DNA from 2 places in the Pseudomonas sp. TWI929 genome. Region 2 is predicted to be linked to the other one. Evidence: riboswitches for the same ligand, from Rfam matches in the RefSeq annotation. Region 2 holds a riboswitch; the other holds the start of a gene.
The links. A riboswitch is a leader RNA that binds a small molecule or an ion and turns the genes downstream of it on or off. The one in region 2 is predicted to bind cobalamin.

Region 1: another riboswitch for cobalamin. It lies ahead of ABE456_RS26355 (TonB-dependent receptor); the one in region 2 lies ahead of ABE456_RS08875 (CbtB domain-containing protein).

The regions. Positions count from the first base shown of each region.
Region 1 is NZ_JBDJLK010000113.1:8,126-13,739, forward strand. It holds gene ABE456_RS26330 (AraC family transcriptional regulator) at 1-289, shown strand, start outside; gene thpR (RNA 2',3'-cyclic phosphodiesterase) at 421-966, opposite strand; gene lpxO (lipid A hydroxylase LpxO) at 1,125-2,024, shown strand; gene ABE456_RS26345 (carboxymuconolactone decarboxylase family protein) at 2,224-2,568, shown strand; gene ABE456_RS26350 (GNAT family N-acetyltransferase) at 2,647-3,216, shown strand; cobalamin riboswitch at 3,275-3,483, shown strand; gene ABE456_RS26355 (TonB-dependent receptor) at 3,592-5,614, shown strand, end outside.
Region 2 is NZ_JBDJLK010000014.1:22,038-27,651, reverse strand. It holds gene cobM (precorrin-4 C(11)-methyltransferase) at 1-143, opposite strand, end outside; gene ABE456_RS08885 (cobalamin biosynthesis protein) at 177-563, opposite strand; gene ABE456_RS08880 (CbtA family protein) at 563-1,249, opposite strand; gene ABE456_RS08875 (CbtB domain-containing protein) at 1,259-1,447, opposite strand; cobalamin riboswitch at 1,541-1,766, opposite strand; gene ABE456_RS08870 (GNAT family N-acetyltransferase) at 1,961-2,440, opposite strand; gene ABE456_RS08865 (LysE family translocator) at 2,564-3,193, shown strand; gene ABE456_RS08860 (alpha/beta hydrolase) at 3,215-4,087, shown strand; gene ABE456_RS08855 (pirin family protein) at 4,184-5,050, shown strand; gene ABE456_RS08850 (AlkA N-terminal domain-containing protein) at 5,183-5,614, shown strand, end outside.

The DNA.
Region 1 (5,614 bases), on a different contig from region 2:
GCACTACGCCGAGCCGCTGAGCGTGGAAGCACTGGCCGCGCGGGCCAACATGAGCATTTCGACCTTCCATGAACACTTCAAGCGCTGCACCGACATGGCGCCGATGCAATACCTCAAGCGCCTGCGGCTACTCAAGGCCCAGCAAATGCTGATCGGTGAAGGCCTGGGGGTAGCGCAGGCCGCGCACCGGGTGGGCTACCAGAGTACGTCGCAGTTCAGCCGCGAGTACAAGCGCCAGTTCGAGCGCAGCCCTGGGGATGAGCTGCCATATCAAAGCTTACCGGTTTAGTCATTCACGGCCGCGTGCGATTTTGCAGGAACGGCCCTGTGGGAGCGGGTTCACCCGCGAAGAATCCAACACGGTGGATGGCACCGGCTTTGCCGGTGTTCGCGGCTAAAGCCGCTCCCACAGGGTCAGAGTCAATGCAAAAGCGGCCACTGTGCCAACGGCCAATATGCACCTTTGCGCGACTCGTACAGCGTGAAGTGGCGGGCGGCGAGGTAAAACTCCGGTGCGCTGCTGGCTTCTGGCGGCTGGCCGCGGTACTCCCTGGACAACGTCAGGTGCGGACGATACTCACGGCTGGCCGCTTCCACTCCCAACGGCAGCAGCGCCTGCTGCAGGCCGTACACCAGTTGCAACAGGGGCGGTGGTGTTAGCTGCGCCTCAAGCACCAGGGCGCCGGCCCGCTGCCACACCTGCAAACGGTCGAGCAACAGCCGCGGCGCCGTGGCCGGCAGCGCCAATTGGTCGACTGCCGCGCAAATCGCCGGTACCTGGGCGGCATCCACATCACCGAGGAACAGTAACGTCACATGAAAGTTGGCCGCCGGCACCGGTTTGCCGCTACGCAGGTTCAGGCCGCGCCGCCACTGGGCCAGGGCGCGGCGCTGGGTATCACTGACCGGTAAGGCAAAGAACAGCCGCTTGAACGGTGTACCGCTGGTGTGCAGATCCTGAACCATGTGGACTCCTGGACATGAATCGTTTGCGCAAGTCTGTAGGGTATTACACCTAAGTCGCCCCGCCGTTTCGTAACAATAAGTACAAACTACGCCCATGATTGTTTATGCTCGGGGGCTTATGCCATGGCGCATGGCCATTTTTCGACAAGTAAACGTCCATGAAAATTGCACTCGTACTCCTCTTCGTCCTCTCGATCGCTTATGTACACCTGCGCGGTCGGGTGCGCCACAAGCTGACCCGCCAACTGGGCGATCACTCCAGCTTCCTGGCACCGATCAACAGCTTCCTGTATCTGTTTTCCAAGCACCCGGCCAAGCCTTACCTGCCGGTAGAGGCGTTCCCCGAACTGAAGCCGCTGCAGGACCATTGGCAGGAAATCCGCGAGGAAGGCCGCCAGCTGCTGCACGTGGGCGAAATCAAGAAGTCCGAGAATTACGATGACGTCGGCTTCAACTCGTTCTTCAAGACCGGCTGGAAGCGCTTTTACCTGAAGTGGTACGGCGAAAGCCACCCGTCGGCGATGGCCCTGTGCCCGCGTACCACCGAGTTGCTGCAAGGCATCGGCACGGTCAAGGCCGCCATGTTCGCCACCCTGCCGCCGGGTGCCAAGCTGGTCCGCCACCGTGACCCGTATGCCGGTTCGTACCGCTACCACCTGGGCCTGGACACACCGAACGACGACGGATGCTACATCGACGTGGACGGCGAGAAGTACTCGTGGCGCGATGGCGAAGGCGTGGTCTTCGATGAGACCTACATCCACTACGCGGCCAACACCACCGAGCACAACCGCATCATCCTGTTCTGTGACGTAGAGCGCCCGCTCAAGTACCGTTGGGCAACCGCGTTCAACCGCTGGTTCAGCCGTAATGTAATGGCCGCCGCCGCCGCGCCCAATGATGCCAGCGACAAGACCGGGGGCATCAACCGGCTGTTCACCCGCATCTACAAGATCCGCGAGCGCGGCAAGGCACTGAAAAAGCGCAACCGCATGCGCTACTACCTGGAGAAGTGGGCAGTGGTTGCGGCGTTGGTGCTGGTGTTCATCTACATCTGATGGTTGTACGCAATCCCTTGTAGGAGTGGCTTTAGCCGCGAACACCGGCAACGCCGATGCCATCCACTGCGCTGGATTCTTCGCGGGTGACCCCGCCCCTACAAGTGCCAGCGTTTACCAACCAAAGTACAGGCCTCACACTGGCGACTCTTCGACTAGCCTGAAAGCTCCACTCGCAACTCCCCCCAAGGTGAAGACGATGAGCATGATGGACTGGGACGCCTACCGTAAGCAGTTGATGGCCGGCATCGGCGATCTCAAGCAACTCTCCCCCGACACCGTGGCCGGCTACATGACCGCCAGTGGTGCAGGGGCCAAAACCAACCACCTGGACGCCAAGACCCGCGAGCTGATCTCCCTGGCCGTGGCCGTGACCACCCGCTGCGACGGCTGCATCGCCGTGCATTCGCAGCAGGCAGTCAAGCATGGCGCCAGCCGCGAGGAAATTGCCGAAGCCCTCGGCGTGGCCGTGGCAATGAACGCTGGTGCTGCACTGGTCTATTCCGCACGGGCCATGGATGCGGTGGGCAAGGCCAACGGCTGAGCACAAACGGCGTCGCCGCCCTTGCGCGACGGCGCCGCGCCACCCAGACTGGGCGGCTAAGCACTCTCAGGAACCCGCATGATCCACATTCGCCCCATGACGCCCGAAGACTTCGAACGCTTCTGGCCTACCTTCCAGGCTGTTGTCCAGGCCCGTGAAACCTACGCATACGACCCGGCCCTGACCTTTGAACAGGCCAGCCAGCTGTGGCTGGAGCTGCCATTGCACACCCTGCTGGCCGAAGAGGATGGCGAGCTGCTGGGTTCGTATTATCTCAAGGCCAATGCCACCGGGCCTGGCGCGCATGTGGGTAATTGCGGCTACATGGTCTGCGAACAGGCACGTGGCCGGGGCGTGGCGCGCTTGATGTGCGAGCATTCGCAGAAGCTGGCACGCCAGGAGGGCTTTCTGGCCTTACAGTTCAACTCAGTGGTAGCCAGCAATGAAGTGGCAGTGGCGCTGTGGCACAAGCTGGGCTTCGAAACGGTCGGCCGCTTGCCCAAGGCCTATCGCCATGCCCGACTGGGGCTGGTGGACTGCCTGGTGATGTACAAGTGGCTGGCGGATGAGCCAGTGGTAGAGAAGCCGCCGCTGCTGATCGGGCGCAAGAACATCGAGGCACGGGTTTCGCGTCGGCGCGGGCGCTAACCTGCCTACCACGGCCCCATAACCCCAGCAAATTTGACGCCCTAACATTTCAATGGTCAGATGCGCGCCAGTTTCAGGTGTCCTGCGCCGCCGCGCGCAGGGTGAAACGGGAAGCCGGTGCGTCGTGTTGCCCACGACAAGTCCGGCGCTGCCCCCGCAACGGTAAGCGAGCGAACCCTTCGACAAACCACTGTGCACATGCATGGGAAGGTGAAGGTTTCCTGCCCCTCGCAAGCCCGGAGACCGGCCTGAAGCCTCACTTGGCAACCCGCGGTGGGCGGGCGCAGGCCGGTATCCGTGCGCGCGCTTGCGGGCACGGTGTGCCTTTGCGTGTTTTCCACCGGGATCCATTCATTCCTGCAGCAGTGGAACGACATGTCCCGTATGTTCAAGCTTCACCCTCTGGCGGCCTGCCTGGCCGTCGCCCTGCCGGCCCAGGCCGATGGCCTCGACCAACACCCCCTGGCCCTGCCTTCCACGGCCATCACCGGTACCTTCGACAGCCACGACATCGACCTGGCCACGCCCACCCAGGCCGGCTCGCGCCTTGGCCTCAGCGCCCTGGAAACACCAGCCAGTACCAGCAGTATCAGCGCCGAACAGATCCAGCAGCGCAACAACCTCACCGTGCAGGACGCGGTAACCAGGTCCCCAGGCATCACCTACGTCGGCTCCCCTGGCGATGGTGGCACGGGCCTTTCCGCTCGCGGTTTTGCCGGGCACGGCTCGGTGATGACCCTGTTCGACGGCGCACGCCAGTACACCGGTGCCGGCACCCAGACCTTCCCGGTTGACCCATGGATGGTCGAGCGCATCGATGTGATTCGCGGCCCCGCTTCGGTGTTGTATGGCGAGGGCGCCACCGGTGCGGTGGTCAACGTGATCCCGAAAAAACCGTTTGCCGGCGAGGTGCACAACCACCTGCGCCTGGGCTACGGTTCGTGGGACCGCCAGCAGCTCGGCCTGGACAGCGGCGGCAGCCTTGGCGAGCGCCTGAGCTATCGGCTGACCCTGAACCAGCAGGCCGGCAATGGCTGGGTCGACCGCACCACTTCACGCAGCCTGGCCCTGAGCGCGGCACTGCGCTTCGATGCCAGCGACGACCTCAGCTTTACCCTCGCCCATGACCGCGGTGAGGCACAACCTGCCAACTACTACGGCACACCACTGATCGACGGCCACTACCGCAGCAGCCTGCGTAATAAAAACTACAACGTGCAGAACGACGTGCAGCGCTACGACGACGAATGGACCCGGTTGACCGCCGACTGGGCGCTGAACGACCACGTCAGCGCCAGCAACCAGTTGTACTACATCAAGAGCCGCCGCCACTGGCGCAATGCCGAGAATTATGACTGGGACGCCGAGCGCCAGCAGTTGCTGCGCGGCAGCTACCTGGAAATCAAGCACAACCAGGAACAGTTCGGCGACCGCCAGACCTTCACCTTCGACCACTCGCTGTTCGGCCTGGCCAGCAAGACCGTACTCGGAGCCGAGTACAACAAGGTGCGCTTCAACGTCGACAGCAATGCGCCTTACAACGATGTCGGCGGCGACTACATCGACCCGTGGCAACCGCAGCCGGGCGGGTTCCACAGTGCCTCGCCGCTGCGCCCACAAACCCTGTCCACCACCCACACCTTCGCTCTGTTCGCCGAAAACCGCCTGCAGCTGAGCGATCGCCTGTCGCTGGTAACCGGCGTGCGCCGCGACCAGAACCACATCGACCGCGACAACCTGACCAACGACAGCCGCAGCGATCGCAGCCTGCAAGGTGGCAACTGGCGCGTCGGGCTGGTGTTTGCGGTTACCGACGACCTGTCGCTGTATGGCCAGTACTCCACCAGCGAGGACGGGGTCGACAACCTGATCAGCCTCAGCCCGAGCCAGATGCACTACGACCTGACCGAAGCGAAGCAGACCGAGGTGGGGCTCAAGCAACGTTTCTGGGACGGCCGTGGCGAATGGACCTTGGCGGCCTACCACATCGTCAAGAAGAAGCTGCTGGTGGACGACCCGATCACCCACGAGCCACAACAAGCCGGCCAGCAGACGTCCGATGGCCTGGAGGCGACCTTGGAACTGGCGCTGGCGCACCAGTTGCAAGTGTCGGCCAACGCGTCGCTGGTGCGCGCCAGGTATGACGACTTCGCCGAAATGGTCGACGGTGTCGCGCAGGACCGCGCGGGCAACCGACCGGTCAACGTGCCGCGGCGTACCGCCAACCTGTGGCTGAGCAAAGGCTTCGGGCAGCAGGTGGAAGTCGGTATGGGCGCGCGCTATGTGGATGAGCGTTATGCCGATACCGCCAATACCCAGAGCGCCCCCGGGTACACCGTGGTAGATGCCAACATCGGCTGGCAGGTGTTACCGGATGTGCGGCTGGGGTTGCAATTGA
Region 2 (5,614 bases):
TCGGCCTGGTGGCCTTCGAGCACGGCGGCCGGTACCAGTGAGCCGGCATAGATGATCACCGGGCACTGGCGGATCAGCCGTTGGCCCTTGACCGTGATCAGTTCCGGGTCGCCGGGGCCGGCGCCGATGAAGTAGACGGTCATGGAAAGTCCTTGCAAGAAAAGGATATGAAGCGTTCAGCAGGCCAGGGCGAGCGTGGCCGGACCCAGTACCTGACGGGGCAGCAGCAACCGGGCAGTGCCAAGCCACTGGCTGGCCAGGGCCAGGGCAGCGCTCTCCGCCACGCCCCAGCAGCCGCTATGGGCATGGGCAGCGGCAGAACGATGGCTGAGCAATGGTTCGTAGGGTTGCAGTTGCGCGCCATGGTACAGCACCAAGGGCAAACCGAGGCGATCGGCCAGTTGCTGCAAGCCGGGTTCGTCGGCCTTAAGGCTAATGCTGGCGATACCGCGTAGATCGGCCAACGCCAGGCCCTGGTGTTCCAAGGCCTGGCGCAGCAAGGTTTGCAGGGTATCCGCCGGGCAACCCCGGCGGCAACCGAAACCGGCGTAAAAAACCGGCATCAGGCCTGGCTGGAACGGCGGAACAGCCATGCGCTGAGCAGGCCCAAGGCCAGCCAGAAGGCGGCGTTGGTCAGCCAGGAGGCCAGTTTGAACTGGGTTTCCAGTGCTTCGGGGGCCAGGCTTTCGTGCACTTCGGGCTGCGGTGCGCCGATTACATGGGGAATGACCAGCAGCACGGCGCCCAGCGCCTTCAGCAGCCAGTGGCGGGCGAATACCAGCATGGCCAGCCCCAGGGCTGTAGCGCTGGCTGTGCCAACCCACCAGGCCTGGCGTTGCCCCAGGTCGGCGGCCGCAGTACCTGGCAGTTCTGGTGGCAGGCCCAGGGTCGGGGCCAGGCAGAACACGGCAAAGCCGGCCAGCCCCCACAATGCGCCAGTGCCGGCGCGCTTGGGCTCGCGCAGGCTGTACAGGGCGGTGAGGATCAAGGCGAAGCCGACCGCGACCACCAGGTTGCCACCGGTGGTAGACAGCACGCGCTGCCAGCCGTCTTCCGGCGACCAGGCTTCGGCACTGTGTTCATGGGCGGCCACTTCACTGCCATGTTCGTGGTGTGCGGCCGGTGCCGCAGACTCGTAGGTTTCTGCCTCGAGAATCAACGGGGCGACCCAGAAACTCTGCAGCAGGGTCAGCAGCAAGGCAGCAAGCAGCCCGCTGAAGCCCGCGGTACGGGCAATGCGCGTAATCATCGGGCGTACTCAGTGGCAGGGGAAGGCGGCGCTGTGGCGGGTGTCGTGGGCGGCGTTGTGCACGGCCTCGATGTGCGAGAAGCCGGCGAAGTACACCAGGCACAGGCCCAGCAGGCTGGCGCCGACGGCGATGACTACACGCTGACTGAGGGTGACCGGGGTGGCAAGGCTGTGCTGCTTGGCGCTGGTGACGGGCATGACGCGTTCCTCTGCTTTTTTGTGGGCAACGGGCGAGCGCGGCAGCCCCGGGCATGATTGCCCAGGGGAATGCAACAGCGCCCGCCCACCGCGGGGTGTTCATGAACGCCAGGCCGGTCTCCGGGCTTGCGAGGAGGAGCAGGGCTCCTGGAAGGCGTCACCTTCCCATGCCGAACTACCGGGCACAGTGGTATAGACGCTTCGCTCGCTTACCGTTGCGGGGGCAGCACCGGCCTTGTCCGGCCCTGTTTGCAGGGCCTGCGACGCACCGGTTTCCCGTTTCACCCCCATTGGGGGCACCTGAACGTGAGGTGTAAGGAGAGCATGGGGCGGGCTTGGCGTCAATTGCCAAGTACCGCAGCAGCAACCCATAAGCTGAAGGAGATTGCCCAGCCCTTTGGGCTGCGCTGTCACGCAGATAACTGTGCTGGCAGCTGCTCCGCGTACCCTGTGGGAGCGGGCGCGCCCGCGAAGGGGCCGGCACAGGCGACAGACAGCAGCCAGTTTGCCCAATCAACCCCGGGCAAACGCCGCCAGTTTCTCCCCATCCAACCGGTAACGCACCCACTCGTCCTGCGCCTCGGCCCCCAACTTCTCATAGAAGCCGATCGCCGGCTCGTTCCAGTCCAGCACACTCCACTCCAGCCGCCCGCAGTTGTTCGCCACTGCCTCGCGGGCAATGTGCTGCAGCAACTGCCGCCCGGCGCCGTCACCGCGCTGCTCGGGCGTCACGTAAAGGTCTTCCAGGTAAATGCCATTGCGCCCCAGCCAGGTCGAGTAACTGTAGAAGTACACCGCAAAACCGATAGCCCGCCCATCGCGTTCGCACATCAGGCTGTGCACGGTGCTGCCTTCGTCGAACAGGCTGTGCTCGATGTCGGCAAGGCTGGCGACCACTTCGTGGCGGGCGCGCTCGTACTCGGCCAGTTCAGTGATGAAGGCCAGGATCTGCTCGGCATCGGTACGAACGGCAGGTCGAATGGTGAGGCTCATGGGGACGGCTTCCTTGATCCAAGTGGCGGTACAGTAATGTGTATCTACATAATTTATTAGAACTGTATCGGTCGCAAGAGAGGGCGACTCCGTTAGTGTGACAGCACCTATCAAGAAAGTGGAATGCCCGCCATGCTTGCCTCTGCCGACTTGCTGACTGCCTTCGTGCTGTTTGCCTTCGTGTCTTCCATTACCCCTGGGCCCAACAACACCATGTTGCTGGCCTCGGGGGTGAACTTTGGCGTGCGTCGCTCGATCCCCCACGCGCTGGGTATCAGCTGTGGCTTCATGGTGATGGTACTGGCCGTCGGCCTGGGCCTGGGTGAGGTGTTCAAGGCCTGGCCGCCGTTATACACAGTGCTGCGCTACACCGGCGCCGCTTACCTGCTGTACCTGGCCTGGAAGATCGCCACCTCCGGGCCGGTCGGCACGGCTTCATCCAGCGCACGCCAACCGCTGGGCTTCTGGGGCGCGGCAGCCTTCCAGTGGGTAAACCCCAAGGCCTGGGTGATGGCGGTGGGGGCGATTACCACCTACACGCCGGCGCAGGGCTATGTGACCAATGTGATCGTCATTGCTGCCTTGTTCGCCCTGGTCAACCTGCCAAGCGTGGGTGTGTGGGTGATGTTCGGCAGCGCCCTGCGCAACCTGTTGCAGAACCCGCGCTGGCTGATGCTGTTCAATGTCCTGATGGCCTTGCTGCTGGTGATTTCACTGTACCCGCTGCTGTTTGTAGAATCGGCGTTTTCCTAGCCCCGCGAGTGCAGCAAGCCGATGCAGTTGATCCCCTGGTCCCACGAATGTCCCGAAGGCTTCACCCTGCGTGGCTGGCGAACCCCGGCCAGTGGCAAGCCGTTGCTGCATTTTCTGCATGGCAATGGCTTCTGCTGCCTGGCTTACCAGCCATTGCTGATGCGCCTTGGCGAGCATTTCGACCTGTGGCTCTGCGATGTCCAGGGGCATGGCGACAGCGACCATGGCGGGGTGTTTCGCGGTTGGAACCGTACCGCCGCCCTGGCTGTGGAGGCCTTTCAGGCCGGGCGTGAGGAGTACGGCGACGTGCCACGGTTTGCCGTGGGGCACAGCTTCGGTGGCGTGCTTACCGGGCTGATCCTGGCCAGTGAGCCGCAGCTTTTCGCGCGTGCCGTGCTGCTGGACCCGGTGCTGTTCAGCCGGCGTATGCTCGGTGTGATGGGGGCGGCGGCACTGGTCGGCCTGCATCAGCGTCATGCCCTGGCGCGCAAGGCTGCTAACCGGCGCAGCCACTGGCCAGACCGCGAGGCGGCGCTGGCTTCGCTGCAAGGCCGTGGCATCTTCAAAGGCTGGACCGATGCGGCGCTGCAGGCCTATGTCGAGCATGCCATCGGCGATTGTGGCGAAGCCGTGGTGCTCAAGTGCCGGCCCAGCCGTGAGGTGGAAATCTTCAGCTCGTTCCCAAAGCGCATGTGGGCCAGCCTTGGCGCAATCAGCACGCCGACGCGGGTGTTGTATGGCGAACATACTTACCCCTTCGTACCCCACTCGGTGAACCGCCTTACGGCGCTCAACCGCAATGTGAGCGCGCAGCAGGTCGCTGGTGGACACTGTTTCATGCAAGAAGACCCGGCCATGGCGGCGGAGCAGGTGCTAAGTTTCCTGCAAGGCTGATTGTTCTATTTGTGGAACGAAGTAGGTCGTTTAAGCGGTCTACCGCCTGATTGGCATCATTGATAAGGTTATCCCAACCAAGAGAGGAGCCTTCTCATGAAAAAGATTCTGGGTATCCACCGCAGCCCACACGCCCACTGGGTAGGTGATGGTTTCCCGGTGCGCAGCTTGTTCACCTATGACGACCTGGCCAGCAAGATCAGCCCGTTCCTGCTGCTGGATTACGCTGGCCCGCATGACTTTACCCCGACCAGTGCTCGGCGTGGCGTTGGCCAGCACCCGCATCGCGGCTTCGAGACTGTGACCATCGTCTACCAGGGCGAGCTGGAGCATCGTGATTCCACCGGCGCAGGTGGCTTGATCGGCCCCGGTGATGTGCAGTGGATGACCGCCGCCAACGGCATCATCCATGAAGAGTTCCACTCCCCAGGCTTTGCCCGCAGTGGCGGCACGCTGGAGATGGTGCAGCTGTGGGTCAACCTGCCGGCACGGGACAAGCGTGCTGCGGCCGGCTACCAGACGCTACTGGCCAACGACATCCCGGTGGTGGCGCTGGACGCAGACGCCGGTAGCCTGCGGGTGATTGCCGGTGACTTCCGTGGGCACCAGGGGCCGGCGCGAACCTTCACCGCCATGGACGTGTGGGACCTGCGGCTGAATGCTGGCGCAACCTTGCAACTGCCGGTGGCCGCCGGGCGCAACGCGGCGCTGGTGGTGCTGCGTGGTAACGTGCGGATCAACGGCGAGCGCGAAGCCGGCCCGTCCAGCCTGGTGTTGCTTGACCAGGTTGGTGAGGATGTAACGGTCGAAGCACTGGAAGGTGCTAGCGTGCTGCTGCTCAGCGGTGAGCCGATTGATGAGCCGATCGTTGGCTATGGCCCGTTCGTGATGAACAGCCAGGCGGAGATTGCCGAATCGTTCGACGATTTCCATGCCGGGCGATTTGGGCAGATGCACGGCTGAAAAAGCTGGGGCTGCTTTGCAGCCCTTTCGCGACACAAGGCCGCTCCCACAGGGATTGCGATTTCCTGTGGGAGCGGCCTTGTGTCGCGAAAGGGGCGCAAAGCGCCCCCAGCTTTCTGGCATCATCCTCGTATGCCCAAACTCTCAACCCTGCACGCCGTGCGCCGATCATTGTCCCACCCCAGCCACCACACCCTGTGGCTGCGCTACCGCGCTCCCTACCACTGGCCCTCGACCCTGGGTTTTCTCGCTGCCCGCTGCATCCCAGGCATCGAAACCTGCCAGAAAGGCACCTACCGTCGCACCCTGATCGTGGCTGGCCACCATGCCGTCCTGCACGCCACGCCGTTGCGCAACCAGTTGCGTATCCATCTCGAGGGCGCTCCCTCAGCAATGCTGCCTGGCCTGATTGCCAGGCTGAGGCGAGTCTTCGACCTCGACGCAGACCCCGCGCGTATCAGTGGCGAGCTGTCTCGCGACCCCTTGATGGCAAACCTGCTCAAGCAACGGCCCGGCTTGCGCGTGCCGCAAGGTTGGGACGCTTGCGAACAAGCCATGCGTACG